3 regions of the Pontibaca methylaminivorans genome follow, and region 1 is predicted to be linked to each of the others. Evidence: riboswitches for the same ligand, from Rfam matches in the RefSeq annotation. Region 1 holds a riboswitch; each other region holds the start of a gene.
The links. Region 1 has a riboswitch for cobalamin ahead of B0B01_RS08650 (TonB-dependent receptor plug domain-containing protein). Riboswitches for the same ligand answer to the same signal wherever they lie in the genome.
Positions count from the first base shown of each region.

Region 2: another riboswitch for cobalamin. It lies ahead of B0B01_RS01635 (TonB-dependent receptor); the one in region 1 lies ahead of B0B01_RS08650 (TonB-dependent receptor plug domain-containing protein).
Region 3: another riboswitch for cobalamin. It lies ahead of B0B01_RS09965 (hypothetical protein); the one in region 1 lies ahead of B0B01_RS08650 (TonB-dependent receptor plug domain-containing protein).

Region 1 is NZ_FTPS01000001.1:1,767,203-1,774,431, forward strand. It holds gene B0B01_RS08630 (adenosylcobinamide amidohydrolase) at 1-653, opposite strand, end outside; gene B0B01_RS08635 (ABC transporter ATP-binding protein) at 650-1,408, opposite strand; gene B0B01_RS08640 (FecCD family ABC transporter permease) at 1,405-2,388, opposite strand; gene B0B01_RS08645 (ABC transporter substrate-binding protein) at 2,385-3,233, opposite strand; gene B0B01_RS08650 (TonB-dependent receptor plug domain-containing protein) at 3,220-5,025, opposite strand; cobalamin riboswitch at 5,144-5,350, opposite strand; gene B0B01_RS08655 (DUF2312 domain-containing protein) at 5,488-5,748, shown strand; gene B0B01_RS08660 (NADPH:quinone reductase) at 5,759-6,748, opposite strand; gene B0B01_RS08665 (SH3 domain-containing protein) at 6,832-7,229, opposite strand, start outside.
Region 2 is NZ_FTPS01000001.1:310,762-317,990, forward strand. It holds gene B0B01_RS01620 (FecCD family ABC transporter permease) at 1-1,025, opposite strand, end outside; gene B0B01_RS01625 (ABC transporter substrate-binding protein) at 1,025-2,014, opposite strand; gene B0B01_RS01630 (ABC transporter ATP-binding protein) at 2,026-2,796, opposite strand; gene B0B01_RS01635 (TonB-dependent receptor) at 2,798-4,990, opposite strand; cobalamin riboswitch at 5,106-5,304, opposite strand; cobalamin riboswitch at 5,460-5,673, shown strand; gene B0B01_RS01640 (DUF1636 domain-containing protein) at 5,791-6,162, shown strand; gene cobW (cobalamin biosynthesis protein CobW) at 6,159-7,187, shown strand; gene cobN (cobaltochelatase subunit CobN) at 7,187-7,229, shown strand, end outside.
Region 3 is NZ_FTPS01000001.1:2,030,344-2,037,572, forward strand. It holds gene B0B01_RS09940 (non-ribosomal peptide synthetase) at 1-670, shown strand, start outside; gene B0B01_RS09945 (2,3-dihydro-2,3-dihydroxybenzoate dehydrogenase) at 679-1,440, shown strand; gene B0B01_RS09950 (amidohydrolase) at 1,447-2,601, opposite strand; gene msrB (peptide-methionine (R)-S-oxide reductase MsrB) at 2,755-3,210, shown strand; gene msrA (peptide-methionine (S)-S-oxide reductase MsrA) at 3,197-3,706, shown strand; cobalamin riboswitch at 3,746-3,967, shown strand; gene B0B01_RS09965 (hypothetical protein) at 4,065-4,472, shown strand; gene B0B01_RS09970 (cobalamin-binding protein) at 4,474-5,250, shown strand; gene B0B01_RS09975 (alpha/beta fold hydrolase) at 5,254-6,105, opposite strand; gene B0B01_RS09980 (enoyl-ACP reductase FabI) at 6,198-6,989, opposite strand; gene fabB (beta-ketoacyl-ACP synthase I) at 6,997-7,229, opposite strand, start outside.

The DNA of each region.
Region 1 (7,229 bases):
TGCCTGCCTGCCGCCTCCATCCAGGCCAGCGTGGCGGCCCGCACGGCATCATGCGTCGCCCGCCCGAGCGCTTCGCCGGCGGCCGTATGCAGCCCCACATGCCGGCCGGTGCCCGCCGGGGCGGCGATGGCGATACAGTCGGTGCCGGTGCCGGTGGCCTGCCCGGTCGCGAGCATGGGCCCGGTTTCCATGATGGCGGCGGTGCGGGCCTCGGCACTGATCGAGACGGCCTCGATCAGCGCCGCATCATTCAGCCCGCAGGACAGGCGCAGCCCGATGTTGATCGTGCCCCATCCCGCGCCGCTTTCCGCATCCGCCGGCGGGAGCCGCGTGCCGATGCGCTCGGCGTTGGAAAGCCCGGCGGTGACCACGCAATCGGCGCGAATCCCGTCCACCGTGACGCTCGCGGTCCGGTAGGCGGCAAGGCTGCGCGATGTCAGCATCGCTACCGCGTCGCTTTCGCCGCGTACCGCCAGTTCGCGTGCGAGCCAGGCGTCAGCATCGAAGCCTTCGGGCAGGTCGGCATTGCGGACCTCGCGCCAGAGGATCCGACTGGCATCCGTGAGCCCGGGGTTCGCCACCGCCCAGCTGATGATGCGGTGCGGTGCGCCCAGGTCGAACATGAGCCAGGGCGCCTTGAGCGTGACGTTCATCCGGTCAGCTCCATCGGCTGGAACACGACGCCCTGCGGCGTCTCGCGATAGAACGCCGTGATGCCGAAGACCTGCGCCACGTTTTCGGCGGTCAGCACCTCGTTCGGGGGGCCGTCGGCGACCAGGCGGCCGCGATCCAGCATCAGCAGCCGCGTGCAGTGGCGCGCCGCCAGCCCGAGATCATGCAGCGAGACGATGATCGAGCGCCCGCCCCAGGCGAGATCGGCAAACAGCTCCATGGTGGCGATCTGATGCGCGGGGTCGAGCCCGGCGATCGGTTCATCCGCAAGCACGAGCGGCGTCTCCTGCGCGAGCGCGCGCGCGATCAGCACCCGCGCCTGTTCGCCCCCTGAAAGCCGGGTCGCCGTGCGGCCGCGCATCGCCTCGAGCCCCATATGCGTGATGGCGCGCTCCACCGCCGCCCGGTCGGCATCGCGCAGCCGTGCGCCGCGCGGCAGATGCGGCAGGCGGCCGAGCGCGATCACCGTCTCGACGCTGACCGGCCAGGCGATTTCGCGCGCCTGCGGCATCCATGCGACCCGGCGTGCGCGCTCCGCCGCGCCAAGCAGGGCGAGCGAGGACATGCCCTGTGCCCCGATCAGCCCGAGCGCCGCACGCAGGAGGGTGGTCTTGCCGGACCCGTTCGGGCCGACGAGGCCGATGCATTCGCCGCGCCCCACGCTCGCGCTTACGTCATCGACCACCGCGCGGGTGCCGCGGAAAACACTGAGGCCGGAGAGGGTGAGCAGGCTCATGGCAGTTCCTTGCGGGTCTTGTAGATCAGATGCAGGAACAGCGGCGCGCCGACCAGTGCCATCAGCACCCCGAGCTTGAGATCGCGCTCGGGCAGGAACACGCGCACGGCGATGTCCGCCGCCAGCACCATCCCCGCCCCGCCGAGCATTGACGCCCAGAGCAGCGCGGAGGGCCGCCCGCCGACGAACGGGCGCAGCAGATGCGGCGCGACCAGCCCGACAAAGCCGATCGCCCCGGCGACCGCGGTCGCCGCGCCGACGCTGGCCGCGACGCCGAGGATCAGCGCAAGGCGCAGCCGGTCGAGCCGCATCCCCATCGCCTGCGCCGCATCCTCGCCCAGCGTCAGCGCATCGAGCCCGCGCCCGAGCCCGAGCAGCAGCACCCAGCCCGCCGCCATGAACGGCAGCGCGAGCCAGACATGGGTGAACGAGCGGTCCGCGAGCGACCCCATCATCCAGAACACGATATCGGCGGTGGCGAACGGGTTGGGCGACAGATTGAGCACGAGCGACGTGAGCGCCCCGGCCAGCGCCGAAATGGCGATGCCGGCAAGGATCAGCGTGATCGACCCGCCGCGCGGCCCGGCCAGCAGCAGGATCACGAGCACCGCGATCACCGCCGCCCCGAGCGCCGAAAGCGGCAACGCCAGCGCGAAAAGGGTGGCGAACCCGCTCTGCAGCGCCAGCACCGCACCGAGCGCCGCCGCGCCGGTGACGCCGATCAGCCCGGGTTCGGCCAGCGGGTTGCGCAGATATCCCTGCAGCGCTGCGCCCGAAAGCCCGAGCGAGCCGCCGACCATGAGCCCGAGCAGGGCGCGCGGCAGGCGGATTTCCTGCATCACCACCGCAAGCGGCGTGTCCTCGGCGCCCAAAAGCGCCCCGAGCGCGCGCAGCGGCGTGACCGGCAGCGGTCCGGCCAGAAGCGACCCCGCAAACAGCACGGCACAGATCGCGGCCATCACCAGGGCGACACGGGTCATTGTCCGGCCTCGATCCGCTGGCGCAGCGCGCGCATGTCCTGCAGCGCCTCGATCACCGCCGGGGTGCCGCAGATCCAGTGCCTGTCATCCATGTGCCCGGCCAGCAGGCTGTCCGGCAGGGCGCGCAGCGCGGGGTGTTTCAGCACTTCGTTCGCGCGGGAATAGCCCGGGTATTCGTGCCCGCGCAGGATCACGTCCGGGGCCAGCATGACCAGCCGTTCGAGCGGCAGGTTGCCGCCATCCGGGATGCCGGCCTCGTCGGCCACGTTGGCGAAGCCGGCCTTGCGCAGGATGTCCCCGGCAAGGGTCTTGCCGCCGGTGGTATAGCCGTTCGCGTAGTAAAGCGCGGCGCGGGGGCGCCTTTCGGGCGCGCCGGAGGCCGCGGCCATACCCGCATCGAACCGCGCGAGCATCCCCGCCGCGGCCTCTTCGCGTCCGAGAAGGTCGCCCATGCGGCTGATGTTGTCGCGCACCTCGGCAAGCGAATCGGCCGGCTTGAACTGTTCGACCCGGATGCCGAGGCTGCGCAGCATCTGCACCGTGGCCGGGTCCGCATAGGTTCCGGTCAGCACGAGGTCGGGGGCGAAAAGAAAGATCGACTCGGCGCGGGTGTCGTTGACCGGCAGCGCCCGGGCCGCCTCGACCATGAGCGAGCTTTGCGGATCGCGCGAGAGCCGCGAGACCGAGACAAGCTGCCCTGGCGCGGCCAGCAGCAGCGCAAGCTGGTCGGTGCAGAGATTGGCGGACACCACCCGCTCCGGTGCCTTTTGCGGCGTGCCGGCGAGCGTCGCCGTGGCGGAAAGGACCACCACGGCGACAGCGCAGAGAGCCTCAGAAATCCGCACGGATACCCGCATAGAATGCCCGGTCGGAGGTGCCATAGCCCCGCGCCGTCTGATACTGCCGGTCGGTCAGGTTATCGACGCGCAGGTAGATCTGCGAGGCTGGCGTGAGGTCAAAGGACAGCCCCGCGTTCACCACCGTGTAATCGGGCATGGGGCCGGTATCCACGCGGTCGGCGACATGGTTGACAAAGACCTGTCCGTCGAGCCGGTTGGTCAGGCTGGCACGCAGCCCGAGCAGCAGGTCATGTTCGGGGACGCGGCTCAACTGGTCGCCCGCCGCGGTCCTGGCGCGGGTATAGGTGTAGTTGCCGAGAAAGGTCACGCGCTCCCCGAGCGGAAATTCGCTGGAAAACTCGATCCCGCGCGTCGTGGTGGTTCCGGGCACCTGTATGTAACGTCCGCTGTCCCAGTCGATGAGATCGTTGATCCTGGTGTAGAACAGCGTTGCCGCAATCAAACCGCCATTGGAAAACTCGCGCTCGGCGCCGAGTTCGAAACTGCGGCTTTTCTCGGGTTTCAGAGTATCATTGCCATAGGTCGGGTCAAAAAGCTCATAGAGCGATGGCGCGCGAAAGCCCGTGGCAATCGCGGACCTGATGGTCCATGCCTGATCAGGCCGCCACGCAAGCGCGATCCGCCCGGTTGGTTCGGTGCCAAATTCGGAATGGCGGTCAACACGCAGGGAAGTGGTCAGGTCAAGGTTGTCCGACAGGCCGAATTGCGCCTCGCCAAAGACCGAGGCCGTATCGCTGCGCGATTTGTCGCTGTCCAGCCGCGCCTTTTCCTCGGCGTACTCGGCGCCGAAAACGAGCGTGCCGAAGGACGGGCGGACCGTGCCCGTATAGCGCGCACCTTTCCGCATACCCTCAAACCGCTGGGTGTAACCGTTCGGATCATAGCGTGTTGTCTTGAAATACGACGCTTCGAGTTCATGCGATACGTTATCGCCGTCGAAAGTCGCAAATATCCGTCCACCCTTTCTGTCGGTGAAATTCTTGTCCGGCGTATCTATCAAGCCATAGGGCGGAAACATCGAATAGCCATCTATATCGGCTTCGTGCTCTTCATATATCATGTCGAAGCCGACCCGGACCTGATCGGTCAAGGCATAGCTTCCCGAGAAATAGATGGTCTTTCCGTCGAATCCGTCGCGCTCGGTATTGCCGTCGTTTTCGTCGGCAGCCGAGAATCCGTCCGTATGCAGGCGCGTCATGGTCAGGGCAAGTTCCGCACGATCCGAAAGATACCCGACGCTGCCGGAAACGCTTGCGGTGCCGTAGCTGCCCGCCTCCCCCGAAAAGCGGTAGCTGATGCCCTCGCTTGTCGGTCGCCATGTAAATATGTTCACCACGCCCGCGATGGCCGATGATCCATAAAGCGCGGATTGCGATCCTTTCAGAACCTCGACGCGGCTCAGCCCCGCGGCGGTCAGTCCGCCCCAGTTGTAGGATTGTTTGATCTCGGTCGGATCGGTCACGTCGATGCCGTTGATGCGGGTGCTGACATAGCCGCTACCGAGCCCCCGGATTCTGAGTGTCGTGGCCGTGCCGACGCCGCCATTCGCGCTGGCTGTGATGCCGGGAAGCCGCGTCAGCGTATCGACCAGTTCGGGGCCTGTGCTTCTGCCCAGATCGTATTCATCCAGCACATCGACGGTTGCGCCCACACGGTCCGCTTCGGTCTCTGTCTGGTTGGCCGATACCACGATCGTGCCCAGTTCCAGATATTGCTGCGCCGTGGCCGCTCCTGTGCCCAGCACGAGCGCGGATGCGGTTGCGAGAAGTCGTTTCATGTCAGGCCCTCCCGGCCTTGTCGGTGGTCATGTCTGGGAGAGCCACGCCGGGCCTTCCAGGACGGTGCGCATCACCATCGCGGAACCGGCGCCGCCCATGCGACGCCCCTCGCGCCACATGAAGGTGATCGCTCTGGCAGGTCTCCTGACTTGCGGGTCGTTGCGGCAAACAGTCCTTCCCAGCCCGGTCCGGGCCAGTGGTGTCATTCTGTTTCCGCTCGCCGCCTACAGTTGCGGGGGCAGTCGTGGAATTGGCGGTTTCCCGCCGCACCACATTCCCTATTGACGGCGGGTTTCCCGCCGCACCAGAGCAGCTTCGGCATAGGCGCAAGCCCCGCGCGGATCAAGAGGCATGATCGCTTGCAGAGCGCGGGGGCGGGCGGTAATGGCCCGGTGACGCCCTGCCGGCCGGTCGCGGCAGGACAACAGGGCCGGAACGAGACCGATACGGGAGACAGGCAAGTGAGCGATATCAACACCGACACGAGTTACAGCGTCACCGCCGAGGAACTGCGCCAGTTCGTCGAGCGGATCGAGTCGCTCGAAGCCGAGAAAAAGGATATCGCCGACCAGCAGAAAGAGGTCATGGCCGAGGCCAAGGGGCGCGGCTATGACACCAAGGTGCTGCGCAAGATCATCGCCCTGCGCAAGCGCGACAAGGACGACATCGCCGAGGAAGAGGCGATCCTTGAAATGTACAAGGAAGCGCTTGGCATGGCCTGAGCGCGCCCGGTCAGGCGGTGCGTAGCAGGATCGCACCCTCGCGCGCGCCGGCGGCCACCGCGTCATGGGCCCGCGCCCCGTCGGCAAGGTCGAATACCGCCGCCACCGGACAGTCGAGCGCTCCATGCCGGAGCGCATCGTGCAGACGCCGGATCGCGGCCGCGCGGGCCGCGTCGGGAAGCAGATAGACCAGCATCAACTCGACCGTGACCGCCTTGAACAGCAGCGGATAGAAGGGCAGCCCCGGTTCCGGGGCGAGCGCCGAACCATAGGCGCAGATCGTGCCGTTTTCCGCGATCACCTCCGTATCGGTCGCGATGTTGCGGCCGAATTCGACCTCGATGATGCGATCAACGGGGTGGCCCCCGTTCGCGGCAAGGATCTCCTGCGCCAGATCGGGGGATTCGAAATCGAGCGCGGCATCTGCCCCGGCGCCGCGGACCTGGTCGAGCCCGCGGCCCCGCGCGGTGGCGATGGTGCGTGCCCCGCCCCGGCGGGCAAGCTGCATCGCAAGGTGGCCGACCGTGCCCGCACCGCCCTGGACCAGCACCGTCCTGCCCGAAACATCGCCGCCCCCGAACACCGCGTGGGCGGCCGTCAGCCCCGGAATGCCGAGCACCGCCCCGGTTTCAAGCGGCAAGTTGTCGGGCAGGGGCACCGCCTGCGCGGCGGGCAGGGTAATCTGCGCCGCTGCCGTGCCGAGCGCGCGCCGCCACTGGCCGTTCCAGATCCAGACCCGCTGGCCGAGCCGCTCACCCGCGACCCCCTCACCGATGGCCGAGATCACCCCCGCACCGTCGCTGTGCGGAACGATCAGCGGAAAGGGCATTTCCGCGGCCCCCGCACGGGCCCCCGCGCGCGCCTTCACGTCCGAGGGATTCACCCCGGAAAATGCAAGGTCGACCGTGACTTCGCCGGCTTGCGGCGCGGGGCAGGGGATGTCCTCGATCCGCAGGACGTCGGCCGCGTTTCCGTAGCGGCGATAGGCGAGCGCTTGCAAGGGTGCCTCCTTTTTTCCGAAGCCTGCTGACGACTCTAGCGAAGCGGGGCCGGACTGCCAGCCCGCGATGCATGAGTGGCGCCCTAGTCGCGCAGCTCATCCGGGGCGACGCCCCAGAGCGCCTTTTTCGGCGCCCAGCCGCGATAACCGCCCGAGGAAATGCGGCACCAGCCGGGATTGCATTCGCCCAGCCGGGCGATCACGCTTTGCTCGAACACGGCGACAACCGATGAGGATTCGTCGGGCTGGCTGCGGATCTGGAGCGTTTCCTGCTCGACCAGTACCGTTCGCGTGCCCGACAGCAGTGCATAATGCATCCAGCCGCCGGCGCCGTCTCGGTCCTGCACGCGGCGCCAGTGCCCGTGTTCGGCGGTGATCTGCAGCGGCATGTCGCGGCGCTTGAACACCCAGTCGATGCGATGGCTGAGCGTCGGACCGCGGCGCGCGTTGCCCTCGGCCACCTTGAGCGAGACATAACGCG
Region 2 (7,229 bases), 1.5 Mb from region 1:
CAGCCCCGGTCGCGCGACAAAAGGACGATGAAGAACAATCCGCCGATCAGCCCCGTCACCACCCCGACCGGCATGTCGTTCGGTGCCGTGATCCGGCGCGCGGCAATATCCGCCAGCACCAGGAAAATTGCCCCGAGCAGGGCGCTGACCGGCAGCACGCGACGGTTGTCGCCGCCGACGAGAAGCCGCGTGATATGGGGCATCATCAGCCCGACAAAGCCGATCATGCCGGAAAACGCCACCAGCACCCCGGTCAGGAAGGCGCTGACGGTCAGGGTCAGGATGCGCAGGCCGCGGGGGTTGACGCCAAGCGTCGCGGCGGTTTCCTCGCCCATGGCGAGCGCGTTCAGCTGCTCGGCCAGATAGCGGAACACGACACCTGAAAACAGCAGCGCCACCGCCGGAAAGACCAGGTTGTTCCACTGTGCGAAACCGAACCCCCCGAGCGACCAGAACACGACCGAACTGATCGCGTGGGGATCGGCCAGCATGATCATGACATTGCTGCCCGCGGCAATGACGAAGGACACCGCAAGCCCCGCGAGGATCAGCCGCGTCGGCCCTCCGGCACGCGAAATCCCCCCGACCATGACCACGGCCGCTGTCGCGCCGAGCGCCCCCATGAAGGCAAAAAGCGGCAGGGTATAGACCCCGAGCAGGCTGCCCAGAAACAGGATCGCGAGATTGGCCCCGAACCCGGCCCCGGCCGACACGCCGAGCAGATGCGGATCGGCCAGAGGGTTGCGCGTCACCGCCTGCATCACCGTCCCCGCCAGCCCGAGCCCGGCCCCCACCATCGCCGCCAGCAGGGCGCGTGGCAGACGCAGTTCCCAGACGATGTTTTCGCGCCCCATGTCCCAGTGCGGCGCGATCGAGGCGAGCGAAGCCTTGTTGAGGATGATCGACCAGACCGTCAGGAACGGAATCCGCGCCGATCCGATGCTGACCGAAAGCGTGATCGAAAACAGGCACAGCACGGCAAGGACGGCGCAGACCGCCGGATAATGCGGGCGCAGGAACCCCATCAGCCGGGCCCGCCGTGCAGGAACGCCGCAAGCTTTTCCACCGCGTCGACATTGCGCGGTCCCGGCGTCAGTTCGTCATAGCTCAGCACCAGAAGGCGGTCGTTGCGCACCGCGCCGACATGGGAAAGCGCCGGGTGGGACCTGAAAAAGGCGATCTTGTCGCGGGCCGAAATCTCTCCGTAATCGACGATCACGACCGCTTCGGGGTCCAGGTCGGCAACGGTCTCCCAGTCGATGCGCACCCAGCTGTTGTCGAGCATCGCGGCGATGTTCTCGCCCCCGGCGGCCTCGATGATGGCCTGCGGCATGGCGTAGCCGCCGGCAGTCAGCGGCACCTTGTCGCCCGAATCATAGACAAAGACCCGCGGCTGCGCCTTCTGCGCACCGGTGCCGGCGGCAATTCCGGTCGCGACGCGGGCGAGCCGCTCGCGATAGCCGGCGATCAGCGCCGCCGCCCGTTCGGGCACGCCGAAGATCCGCGCGAGGTTCTCCAGATCGCGGAACAGGACATCGAAATCCGGCCGCTGATGCTGCCCGAGCCGGACGCAGGATTCGGAGAGTTCGTAAACCGCGATCCCGTAGCGGCCAAGGCTTTCGGGCGTGACCTCGCCGCCGACCCGCATGCCGTAGCTCCAGCCCGCGAAATAGAAGTCGATCCCCTCGTCGAGAAAGGTCTCGAGCGTCGGATAGCTGCGCTGGATCGCGCGCAGCCCGGCGGCGGCGGGAAAGGCCGCGAGCGTCGCCGCCCCCCCGGTCCGGCCGCTGTAGCCGAGAAGGCTGTCCTCGAGCCCGAGCGCGAGCATGATCTCGATCAGGTTCGAGCCGTTGACCAGCGCCCGCCGGGGCGGTTCGGCAATCGTGACCTCGCGCCCGCAACTGCTGACGGTGACGGGAAACGGATCGCGCGCTGCCCCCGCCATGGCCGGGACGGCATTCGCGATCAGGGCCGAGAGGACAATCGGGGCAAGACCCCGCAGGGGCTGTTTCATGGGCATTCTCGTCACGAAATCAGGTCGAAGGAAAAGCGCGGGCGCCCGGTTGCGGCCTCGGTGATGGTCGCGGCCACGTCGAAGGCGGTGCGGATCGTGGCCGGCGTCAGCGTCTCGCCCGGCGGGCCGAGCGCGCAGACGCGACCGCCCCGCATCACCAGCACCTGGTCGGCCACCGCCGCCGCAAGTTCGAGATCATGCAGCGTGATCAGCACCGTTGCCCTGATGCGCCCGAGCAGCGCCATGATTTCCAGCTGATGGCGGATGTCCAGATGGTTGGTCGGTTCGTCCAGAACGATCAGCTGCGGTTCCTGCACCATGGCACGGGCCAGCAGAACGCGCTGTTTCTCGCCCCCCGAAAGGCTGCCGAAGGTGCGGTCGGCCATGTCGGTCAGCCCGAACTCCGCAAGCACCCGGTCGATCACCGCCTCGTCCGCCCCGGCACGGGGCTGGCCGTTGCGATGCGGGATGCGCCCCATGGCGACGACCTCGCGCAGGGTAAAGGAAAAATCGGGCGCGCCCTCCTGCAGCACCGCCGCGACGAGCCGCGAAACCTCGCGCGCGGAAAGCCGCCAGATATCGCGCCCCCCGACCTGCACCTGTCCTGACAGGGGCCGGTTGTGGCGGTAGATGCTGCGCAACAGCGTCGATTTCCCGGCCCCGTTCGCACCGACGATGGCCGTGGTCGTGCCGGCCGGAACATCGAAGCTGATGTCCTCGATGATCCGCCGGTCCGGGCGCGGCCCCCAGGAGAGGCCGCGCACTGTGAGATCGAGCGCCACGTCAGAACCGGATGTTGACGTCGAGCGTCGCCATCCGCGGCGGCCCGAGCAGCCACTGGGTGTCCCGGCCCGATGTCGCATAGAGCCGGTTCGCGACGTTCTCGATATTGAGGTCCACGCTGATGTTGTCCTGCGGGCGCCATTGCAGCCCGGCATTCACCACCGTGTAGGAGGGGCGCCGGCTGGTGTTCGCATCACTGGTGAATGCCTCGGAGACGTAATGCGCGCCCGCGCGGGCGGTCCAGTTCGCGGCGAAATCCCAGGAGCCCCAGATATTGGCGACCCGGTGCGGCACATTCGCCGCGCGGTTGCCGGAATAATCGCCGCCCGGCTGCACGTAATCGTCAAAGCGGGAGGAAACGAACGCCGCATTCGCATTGACGCGGAAGGTTGGCGACACCTCAAGGCCGATGGCGGCCTCGATCCCTTTCGCGCTTTGCCTGCCGATCTGGTGGGTCACGTCCGGGTCATCGGGGTCGCGCGCCAGAAGGTCGGTCTTGACGATGCGATAGGCCGCAAGCGTCGCATCGCCGCGCCCCTCGAGAAAGCCGAATTTCACCCCGATTTCCTGCTGGCGCGCCCGGGTCAGTTTCAGGTCGGCCTGAGACTCGGATAATGAAAGAGCGCTGCCGATCGGCTCAGTTGCTCGGGAATACTGCGCATAAACAGCCACATCCGGCACCGGGTTCCAGACCGCGCCGATGCGCCAGCTGGTTGAGCTGAATTTTTTTGTATAGGCGGGCTCGCGCGATTTAATGTCCACGTTATCATAACGCAGACCGCCGACCAGCGCCCATTGGTCATTGAACTTTATCCGATCATCCATGAACAATGAGTATTGATTCATCTTTGAATCATTGATGATATTCATCGTATAGGGGCCGAATACCCCAGGGCGCGGATTGAGAAAATCAACTGTGGTCTCATCTGTGGCAGGAGTGTGCCTCAATCTCACATATTTCATCCGATTGACGTCAAAGCCAAACGTCGCAGTATTCTCAATATTTCCGAATGTGCTCTCGATAGTTATGTCGGTGCGATTTCCTGTCTCTTCCACATCGTGAGCCAGAGCGAGCCGGGGCTGGCGTGTAACCACTCCGGTGCCGGGGCCATAAGTGTAGCTCTCCACGTTGCGCCAGTCGCGGTTGCTGGTCAGGTGATAGGTGCTGCTGGTCAGCGTCACGCTGTCGTTGGGCGTCCATTCCGCCTTGAGCTGCGTGAACCTGTCCTTGTAGCGCACGAGGCTGTCCTCGACGTTGTAGTTGCGATAGCGCACGCGCCGGTCCACCTGACCATCCACCAGCGGCGTGCCGAAATAGCGGCTCGGGCGGTTGTCGCCGAAATCATGCGAAAGCGTCAGCGCAAGGGTCTCGGTCGCCTGCCAGCGCAGCGCCGCCGAAAGCGAACGCGACGACATGTTGTCCCGATCCATCCAGCCGTCGGAGCCGGTGATATTGGCATCGAAACTGTAGGCCAGCCGGTCGCCCAGCGGCCCGGCGCTGCCATAGGCCAGCCCGCGCTGGCCATGGGTGCCGATGGTGGCCCGCAACTCGTCGCGCCGCCCCTCGGTCAGCGGCTTTTTCGGGATCACGTTGATCGCGCCGCCGACACCCCCTTCGCCGTAAAGCACACCGGCCGGGCCGTTCAGCACCTCGATGCGGTCCACGCTCCAGGTGTCGAAGGGGAAGGTGATCGTGCCCGAGGCCGGGTAAAGCCGCGTGCCGTCATACAGCCGCGTGACCGACCCGTGTCCGTTGAATCCGCGCATGCTGACCGAGGTGCCGCCGTTGCCCGGCGAGCCGCCAAAGCTCACGCCGATCCCGGTGTTCACGATCGCCCGCGTCACATCGCGCTCGCCCCGGCTGCGGATCGCACCCCCGTCGATCACCTGCACGCTGGCCGGCGTCTCGAAGGAGCTGAGGCCAAGCCGGCTGCCGGCGGTGGAACCTTGATGCAGGTCGAGATCCGCCGCCCCCTGCCCCTCGATGGTGATGGTATCGAGCAGCAGCGTCTCGCCGTTGTCCTCGCTGCTGCGGGTGGCGTCCTGCGCAGAAAGCGGCGCGGCCGTGCCGGCCAGAAGCGCGGCGACGACAAGAGCCCGCCGGCGCCTTGGCCGGGCAGGAAGGCGCGGAATTGACGGCACGAGGCCGGACACGCCCGAAAGGGCGGTTGACTGAGATATGAGTTCGGGCACGGATTTCGGCTCCAGCGATCATTTCACCGTCACCGCAAACGCTGCATCCTGTTGCCCGGACTGTCCCTGCGGGCGGATGCGAATTTCACCAGGACACCCCGCCCGATGTGTTCACGCGTGACAACGGCTGACGGCAGGTCTCCTGGCTCGCGAAGCACCGCCCCCTGTCGCCTTCCCGGGGATCGCTCCCAGTGGCATGTGACAGAAGGCTCTCCGCCTACAGTTGCGGGGGCAGCTGCAGCATGAGGCCATCCGGCCCGCACTGCATTCCCTTTTCATTCCGAAATCGGAAAACCGTCGGGACAATCCTTAAGGCGCCCGATGCGGTGCGTCAACGCCCCTGAAGCACGGCCCTGAAACACCGCCCGGTTTCACCCCCGGACATCGGGCCACCGCCGGTTCCACGGCCCGCCGCCCGGTCGCGGGGCGTGGTCCGCGCTCGCGCTTGACAAGCGGGGCGGAAACGGGCTTGGCTCTGCGCATCGCTGGTTCCTGCAGTTTTGCAGGCGAAGAGGGAATGCGACGCCCCGGGCCACCCGGGACAAAACGCAGCCGCCCCCGCGACCGTGACCGGAGAGGATGCCCACTGCCACTGACATCGCGTCGGGAAGGCCGGGCAGCCGCCAGGGGTATCGCCCCTGACATCCGCAAGCCGGGAGACCTGCCAGCACCGGCCCCGCCGTTTCCGGGGCCGTTTCGGAATCATGCGGCCGGGGCATGCCGCAGACCGGACGTGCGGGCGCATGTGCCCCGCACCCCCGTCTGTTCCTCCGGTTGCGAAACTCTGGTCGGAGGGGCCGATGTGTGACGCGATCGAAATCGAACTGGTGGTCTGTACCACCTGCCGCATGTCCGCGGACGGAACCGGGGCGCAACAGCCCCTGCGCGACGGCGCGCGGCTGTCCGCGGCGCTGTCCGCCCGCGGCATTCCCCATGTCAGGCAGGAATGCCTGTCTGCCTGCCGGCGCGGCTGCGTCGTCGTGCTGCGGGGCCCCGGGCGCTGGACCTACCTGCAGGGCGAACTCGATCCCGACCGCGACCTTGACGCGCTCGAGACCATGACCGCCGCCTATCGCGCCGCGCCCGAAGGTTTCCTGCCCTGGCGCGAGCGCCCCGAAAGCCTGCGCCGCAACATCATCGCCCGCATACCGCCAATGGAGCCCGTGAAATGAGCCTTGAGAAAACCCCCGTCACCATCGTTACCGGCTTTCTGGGGGCCGGAAAGACCACGCTGATCCGCCACCTGCTGCAGAACCCGGGCGGGCGGCGGCTTGCCGTTCTGGTCAACGAATTCGGCGATGCCGGGGTGGACGGCGACCTGATCCGGGGCTGCGCGGATGAAAACTGCCCCGAGGCCAATATCCTTGAACTGACCAACGGCTGCATCTGCTGCACCGTCGCCGATGATTTCATCCCCACCATCGAGCGCCTTCTGGCGATGGAGCCGCGCCCCGATCACATCCTGATCGAGACCTCGGGCCTTGCCCTGCCCAAGCCGCTGCTCAAGGCCTTCGACTGGCCCGACCTGCGCTCGAAGATCACGATCGACGGCGTGATCGCGCTCGCCGATGCCGAGGCGGTGGCGAACGGCACCTTCGCCCCCGATCCCGAACACCCCGGCAACACCGGCAGCGATTCGGGCGCCGATCACGAGACCCCGCTGTCCGAAGTGTTCGGAGACCAGATCGCCTGCGCCGACCTCGTGCTGCTGTCCAAGGCCGACCTCGCCGGCGAAGAGGGGCTCGCCACGGCGCGCGCGGCGGTTCTGGCCGAGGCGCCGCGGGACCTGCCGGTCCTGCCCCTGACCGACGGGGTGATCGACGCCCGTGTGGTGCTCGGGATCCATGCGGCGGCCGAAGACAGCATCAATGCCCGCCCCTCGCATCACGACGGTGCCGACGACCACCACGACCACGACGATTTCGACACCATCGTGATCGACCTGCCGGAAGTCGATGACCCGGACAGGCTTGCCGCCAGGGTCGAGGCCCTGACCGCATCGCGGAAAATCCTGCGCATCAAGGGGCACGTGGCGATCGCGGATCGCCCGCTCAGGCTGCTGGTGCAGGCGGTGGGGCCACGGGTGCGCCATCAGTTCGACCGCCCCTGGGGGGCCGCGCCGCGCGAGGGGCGGCTCGTCGTCATCGCCGAAAAGGGTGATCTCGACCCGGATGCGATCCGCGCGGCGCTGATCTGATGCACGTCCTCTTCCGCGAAAGCCACGGGCTGGAGGAAACGG
Region 3 (7,229 bases), 260 kb from region 1:
CGCGCTTGATCCCGATGTGCCCGTGCCCGATAGCATCGAGGCGCTGGCCGCGGATTATGCGCGCCGCATCCGCGACACCCACCCCGAGGGGCGCTGCCATGTCGCCGGCTGGTCGGTCGGGGGCATCCTCGCCCAGGCGATCGCGGTTGAACTGCAGGACGCCGGGCGTGAGGTCGGCCTTGTCGCCATGCTCGATTCCTACCCGGCCGAATGCTGGCGGGCCGAGCCCGAGCCGACCGAAAGCCAGGCCCTGCGCGCATTGCTTGCCATCGCGGGGCACGATCCCGAACGCTATCCGCACCTGACGACCCGCGAGCAGATCCTCGCCTTCCTGCGCGAGGGCGAAAGCGCGCTCGGCAACCTGCCGCCGCGGGCGCTCGAAGGCGTGGTGCGGGTGGTGCTCGAAACCAACCGGCTGGTGCGGGGCCACCATCACCGCCGCTACGACGGTGTGCTGACCCATGTCCGGGCCGCCCATGACCACAAGACCCGCCCGCATCTGACGCCGTCGCTCTGGGAACCCTATGGCGCGGCGCTCGATGTGGTTTCGGTTCCGTTCCTGCACCCGCAACTGACCGGTGCCGAGGCAAGCGCCATGATCGCGCCCGCCCTGTCCGAGCGGATGGAGCAGGCAACACCGGCAGCCGGCGCGGCGCGGCGACAGGCATGAGCCGGGACATGAACCGGGACACGGGCCTTGCCGGGCGGATCGCTTTCGTCACCGGCGCCGGTGGCGGGATCGGTGCGGCGCTCGTGCGGCTGCTGCGCAGCGAGGGCGCGCGGGTCGTGGCGAGCGATCTTGCCGTGCCGGCGCTTGAGGGTGATGATATCTGGCCGGCCGCGCTTGACATAACCGACAGCACCGCGGTCGAGGCGCTCGTGGATCAGGTCGAACAGAGTTGGGGGCCGATCGAATTCGGGGCGAATGTCGCCGGTGTTCTGGCGACGGATACCGTTCTGGAGACCAGTGACGCGGACTGGCGGCGGGTGTTCGATGTGAACACCCATGGCGTGTTCCATGTCGGGCGCGCGCTCGGGCGGCGCATGGCGGCGCGGCGGCGGGGCAGCATCGTGGTCGTGGGCTCGAACGCGGCCGGCGTGCCGCGCCATGCCATGGCGGCCTATGCCGCGTCGAAGGCTGCGGCGCATATGTTCACCCGCTGTCTCGGCATTGAACTCGGGCCGCTGGGCGTGCGCTGCAACATCGTGGCGCCGGGTTCGACGCTTACGCCGATGCAGACCGGCATGTGGGCCGACGATCAGGGCGCCGCGCGGGTGATCGCCGGGCAGCCCGGGACCTTCAAGGCCGGGATCCCGCTTGGCAAGCTCGCGGTGCCGGAAGAGGTGGCCGAGGCGGTGCTCTTCCTGCTCTCGGACCGGGCAAGCCACATCACCATGGCGGATCTTTATGTCGATGGCGGGGCAACGCTCCGGGCGTGACGGCCCTCAGCCGAGCCGCTGCCGCACCAGCGTCGCGAAGATGCTTGCGGCCACCGGAAGCAGCGCATCGTCGAAGTCATAGGCCGGATCATGGCACATGGGGCTTTCCTGCCCGAGAAACAGATAGGCGCCCTCGGCGGCGGCCTGCAGGAACAGGGCGAAATCATCCGTGAACGGATAGGCGGGCTGGTCGCGCGTGACATTGGCGGCGCCCAGCACGGCGGCACAGGCGGCGGCCGCATGATCCGCGCCCGCGGGCGTGTTGATGCAGGGCGGAACCTCGGTCAGCCGATTGCAGCGGATGGCGCAGCCGGTCAGCGCCGCCACCCCGGCGCAGGCGGTTTCGAGCCGGGAATGAAGCAGCGCCAGAACCTCCGGGTCGAGCGCCCGCGCCGTGCCGGAAAGCCGCGCCGTGGCGGGAATGATGTTATGCGAACTGCCGGCCTCGATCGAACAGACGGTGATCAGCGCGGAGTCGGCCGGGTCGATATACCGCCCAATGATCGAGGAAATCTCGGTCGCGAGCCGTGCTGCCGCCTGCACCGGGTCGGTGGCCTTGAAAAAGGCGGCGCCGTGGCCGCCGGTGCCGGAAATCTCGGCCTCCCACACGATATAGCCGTTCAGGGTCGCGCCGCTGCGCACCGCGGCCTGTCCCGGTGCCAGAAGCGGCATGTTGTGAAACCCGTATACCTCGTCAAAGGGGAAGCGGTCGATCAGCCCGTCCCGGATCATCGCCCTTGCGCCCAGCCCGTTTTCCTCGGCCGGCTGAAAGATCAGCACGACGCGGCCCCGCGCGGGCGGGTTTTCGGCCAGATGGCGCGCAACCCCGAGCAGCGCGGCGGTGTGGCCGTCATGACCGCAGGCATGGGCGACACCATCCCGGGACGAGCGCCACTCCCGGCCGCTTTCGTCCTGCATCGGCAGGGCATCCATGTCGGCGCGCAGGGCGATCGACGGGCCGGGCGCGCCTCCCTCGACGATGGCCACGACCCCGGTCCTGCCGATCCCCTCGACCGGCGCGAGCCCGAAGTCCCGCAGCCGCTGCGCCACTAGGCCGGCGGTGCGGGTCTCTTCAAAGGCAAGCTCCGGGTGGCGGTGGAAATCACGGCGCCACTCGGTCATGAGAGGGGCAAGGGCAGCGATCTGGTCGATTGTCTTCAACGGTGCAGGGCCTTTGTCGGGGATGCCTCCTGATAGGGCGAAGCGCGGCGCGGCGCAATGGAACGGGAGCGTGATCGCGGACATGCCCCGTTGAATCCGGCGACGATGGCACACAGATATGACGCAGACCGCAGCAGGAGGGGAGCCGGCGCCATGCGCTATGAAAAATCGGCAGAGGCCATCGCGGCGCTTTCGCCCGAGGAATATCACGTCACGCAGGAAAGCGGCACCGAGCGGCCGGGCAGCGGAAAGCTGCTGCACAACCGCGAACCGGGCATTTATGTCGATATCGTCTCGGGCGAGCCGCTGTTCGCGAGCGGCGACAAGTTCGACGCCGGCTGCGGCTGGCCGAGCTTTACCCGCCCGATTGAATCCGCCCATGTGACCGAACACGGCGACCACAGCCTTGGCATGTTGCGCACCGAGGTCCGCAGCGCCCATGGCGACAGCCATCTGGGCCATGTGTTCCCCGATGGCCCGGTGGATCGCGGGGGCCTGCGCTATTGCATCAATTCGGCGGCGCTGCGTTTCATCCACCGCGACGACATGGAGGCCGAAGGTTACGGCGCCTGGCTCGGCCGGATCGGGGGCGGGCATGAGCAGGACTGAACGCGCCGTCCTTGCCGGGGGCTGTTTCTGGGGCATGCAGGATCTGTTCCGCCGCCGTCCCGGCGTGATCGCGACCCGGGTCGGCTACAGCGGCGGCGACGTGCCGAACGCGACTTATCGCGATCACGGCAATCATGCCGAAGCGCTCGAGGTGATCTTCGACCCCGATGTGACGGGTTATCGCGACATCCTTGGCTTCTTCTTCCAGATCCACGACCCGACCACCCCCGACCGGCAGGGCAACGACCTCGGCCCGAGCTATCGTTCGGCGATCCTTTTCGCGGATGAACGGCAGGAACAAACCGCGCGCGAGACCATCCGCGACGTGGATGCTTCCGGGCTCTGGCCGGGGCTGGTTGTGACCGAACTCGCCCCGCTCGGCGATTTCTGGGAGGCCGAGCCCGAGCATCAGGATTATCTCGAACGGTTCCCGAACGGCTATACCTGCCATTTCATCCGTCCGCACTGGGTGCTCCCGCGGTCTGCGGCATCGTGACGGATCGCGCGTTCGGCGCTTGACTTGGGCCCGGTGCTTCGCGACAGTCGCGCTGATGGTTTCCCGGGGGCGGCAAAGGCGGCCTGCGGGATGAAAAGGGAACGCGGTGCGGAGGAATCTCCAAGGCCGCGACTGCCCCCGCAACTGTAAGCGGCGAGCGCCCATCCTCCTTGTGCCACTGGGGCCTTGATGGCTCCGGGAAGGCAGGGAAGGGCGCAGCGACCCGCGAGTCAGGAGACCTGCCATCATCGTTGAAACCATGAGACGGGCGGGGTGCCCCGAGGAGCGTTTGCCGTGATGACGGAGCCACTCGAGACCATGCAGACCATGCGCCGCCCTCTTCTGCGCGGAGGGCGCGATGAGCATTTCATTTCCGGACCACCAGTTCCAGATCACCACCTGTCTGCGAAGCGGGCGCGAATGCCCCGTGGCGCGGGCCTTTGCCGAACGGCTCGTGCAGGCCGCGCGGCTCGCCTGTTCGCTGCGGCCCGGCTTCGAGATGACCGGGCGGGCCATGCTTGACGGTTGTGCGGCCGGGGGCGAGGCCCTGTTCGTGCTGAACGCGCACCGGGTGGAGCTGTTCTGCGGCGTCGAAAAGGGCGAGGATGCCGCGGCGCTCTGCGCCTTTTCCACCGCATTCTTCGAGGACCGCGACGCGCGGGGCCCGCTGTCCCGGCTGATGGCCCCGCCGCGGATGATGCTGCGGGCGCCGGTCCGCATGGCTTGCCCTGCCCGGGCCGAACCCTGCGAAACGGCGAGGATCTGACATGCGTGTTTTCCCCCCCGAACGGATCGTCTGCCTGACGGCGGAAACGGTCGAGGTGCTTTACCTGCTGGGCGAAGAGGCGCGTATCATTGGCGTCACAGGCTTTGCCACCCGCCCCGCGCGGGTGCGGCGCGAAAAGCCCCGGGTCTCGGGATTTTCCTCGGCGGATATTTCGGCGATCACCGCGCTTGAACCTGATCTCGTGCTGAGCTTCTGCGATATTCAGGCCGACATCACCGCCGCGCTTCTGCGCGAGGGCGTGGCGGTCATGGCCTTCAACCAGCAGGATCTGCGCGGCATTCTTGCCATGATCCGCCATGTCGGCGCGCTGGTCGGTTGTCCCGGGCGGGCCGACGACCTTGCGCGCGGATACGAGGCGCGCCTTGCCGAGGTCGCCGCCCGGGCCGAGGGGCGGGCAAGGCCGCTGGTCTATTTCGAGGAATGGGACGACCCCATGATAACGGCCGTGCGCTGGGTGTCGGAACTGATCGGCATCGCGGGCGGGCGCGAGGCGTTCCCGGATCTTGTGACCAGGGGCAAGGCCATGGAGCGCGTGGTGACGCCCGAACAGGTGGCGGCGGCGCGCCCCGATGTCATTCTAGGCTCCTGGTGCGGCAAGAAGCTGCGCCCGGAGCGGATGGCGGCGCGCCCGGGCTGGGACACGATCCCGGCGGTTCGCAATGGCCGCATCCACGAGATCAGCTCCTCGCTGATCCTCCAGCCCGGCCCGGCGGCGCTGACCGACGGGCTCGACGCGATCATCGAGGCGCTGGGCTGAGCGTCAGCCGCCGCGCGCTTTCACGGCATCCGTGACGGCACGGATCACCCCGAGCGTGGGCGGCTCGTCAAGGAAGGGCACATGACCCCGGTCCGGCACGGTTGCGCTGACCATGTCGGGGTGCCGGAGTTGCATCTGCCGCAGCGTTTCGGCCGAAAGGATGTCGGAATTCGCGCCCCGGATCACGCCGAGCGGCAGCGGGCGGAGTGCATCGAACAGCGCCCATGGGTCGGGTGCATCCGCCGCGCTGCTGTCCGCGCCGGCTGCCGCCACCGCGTCGCGCAGATGCGGGTCGTACCGCAGCACGAGCCCGCCCGGCCCCTTGCGGTAGCGCGCCCTTGCCTCCTCCCGCCAGCGGTCAAGGGGAACGCCCGGGAATTTCGCCGCATTGTCCCGCGCCAGTGCATGCGCGGCGTCCTCAAGGCTGCGGGCCTCGGGCGGGCGGCCGAGGCGGTCCAGAATCCGCGCAAGCCCCGCCGGTTCGATCACCGGGCCGATGTCGTTCAGGATCACACCCGAAAGCCGCGCCGGGGCAATCATCGCAAGCGCCATGGCGATCAGCCCGCCCCGCGACGTGCCGAGGATCACCGCCCGCTCAAGCCCGAGATGATCGAGCAGTTCAAGCGCATCCCCGGCCTCGCGCGGGATCGAATAGTTGCGGAAATCGGCGTCATAGGCGGAGTCGCCCCGCCCGCGATAATCCATGCGGATGACACGGCAGCCCGCGAGATGCGGCGCGACATGGTCGAAATCGCGGCAGTTGCGGGTCAGGCCGGCAAGGCAGAGCAGGGCAGGGCCATGGCCCGTGTCCTCGTAATAGAGCGAGAGCCCGTCGCTTGTGTCGAAGCTCGCCATCAGGAGGGGCGCCCGTTCATTGCATGCCGTCCCGGTGCCGGGCCGGCTGCCGGCGGAATATCATTGTCCCACCGCCGGTTGTGCGTCATGGCTCACATGGATTCGGGCTGCGGCATGCCGAGCACGTGATAGCCACCATCGACATGGATGATTTCGCCGCTCGTGAAGGCGCCGGCATCCGACGCCAGCCAGACCGCCGTACCGCCCACGGCCTCCAGCGTCGCGTTGCTGCGCAGCGGCGCGTTCTGCTCGGTGAACCGGTAGGTCTTGCGCGCACCGCCGATGGCGGCACCGGCCAGGGTGCGCATGGGGCCCGGAGAAATCGCGTTGACGCGGATGCCCTCGGGCCCGAGGTCGTTTGCCAGATAGCGCGTCGCGGATTCGAGCGCGGCCTTCGCCACCCCCATCACGTTGTAATTCGGGATCACCCGGTTGCTGCCCTGATAGGTGAGCGTGATGAGCGTCCCGCCATTCTCGCGCATCAGGGGATGGCTGCGCCGGGCGACCTCGATGAAGGAATAGGCGCTGATTTCCAGCGAATGGAGGAAATTCGCCCGGCTCGTGTCGAGGAAACGCCCGGTGAGTTCGGACTTGTCCGAATAGGCGATCGCGTGGACCACGAAATCAATGGTTTCCCAGCGGCCGGCCAGTTCGGCAAACCCCGCGTCGAGCGCCGCGTCATCCGTCACGTCGACGTCGATCAGCAGCGTCGAGCCCAGGCTTTCCGCAAGCGGTTCGAGGCGGCGGCCGAAGGCGGCGCCCTGATGGCTGAAGGCCAGTTCCGCGCCGGCCGCGCTCATGGCCCGTGCAATTCCCCATGCGATCGAATGGTCGTTGGCGACGCCCATGATCAGGCCGCGTTTCCCGGCCAGTGGCTGCATCATCTGTTCATTATCCCTGATACCTGGAGAGGATCATCGAACCGTTGGTTCCGCCGAATCCGAAGCTGTTGGTCATCACGCTGTCGAGCCCGGCATTCTCGACCAGGGTGCTGGCGATCTCGGATGGATCGAGCGCCGGATCGAGGTTTTCGATGTTGATCGAAGGCGCGATGAAATCATGCTTGAGCATCAGGAGGCTGAACACCGCCTCGAGCGCGCCGGCCGCGCCCTGCGCATGGCCGG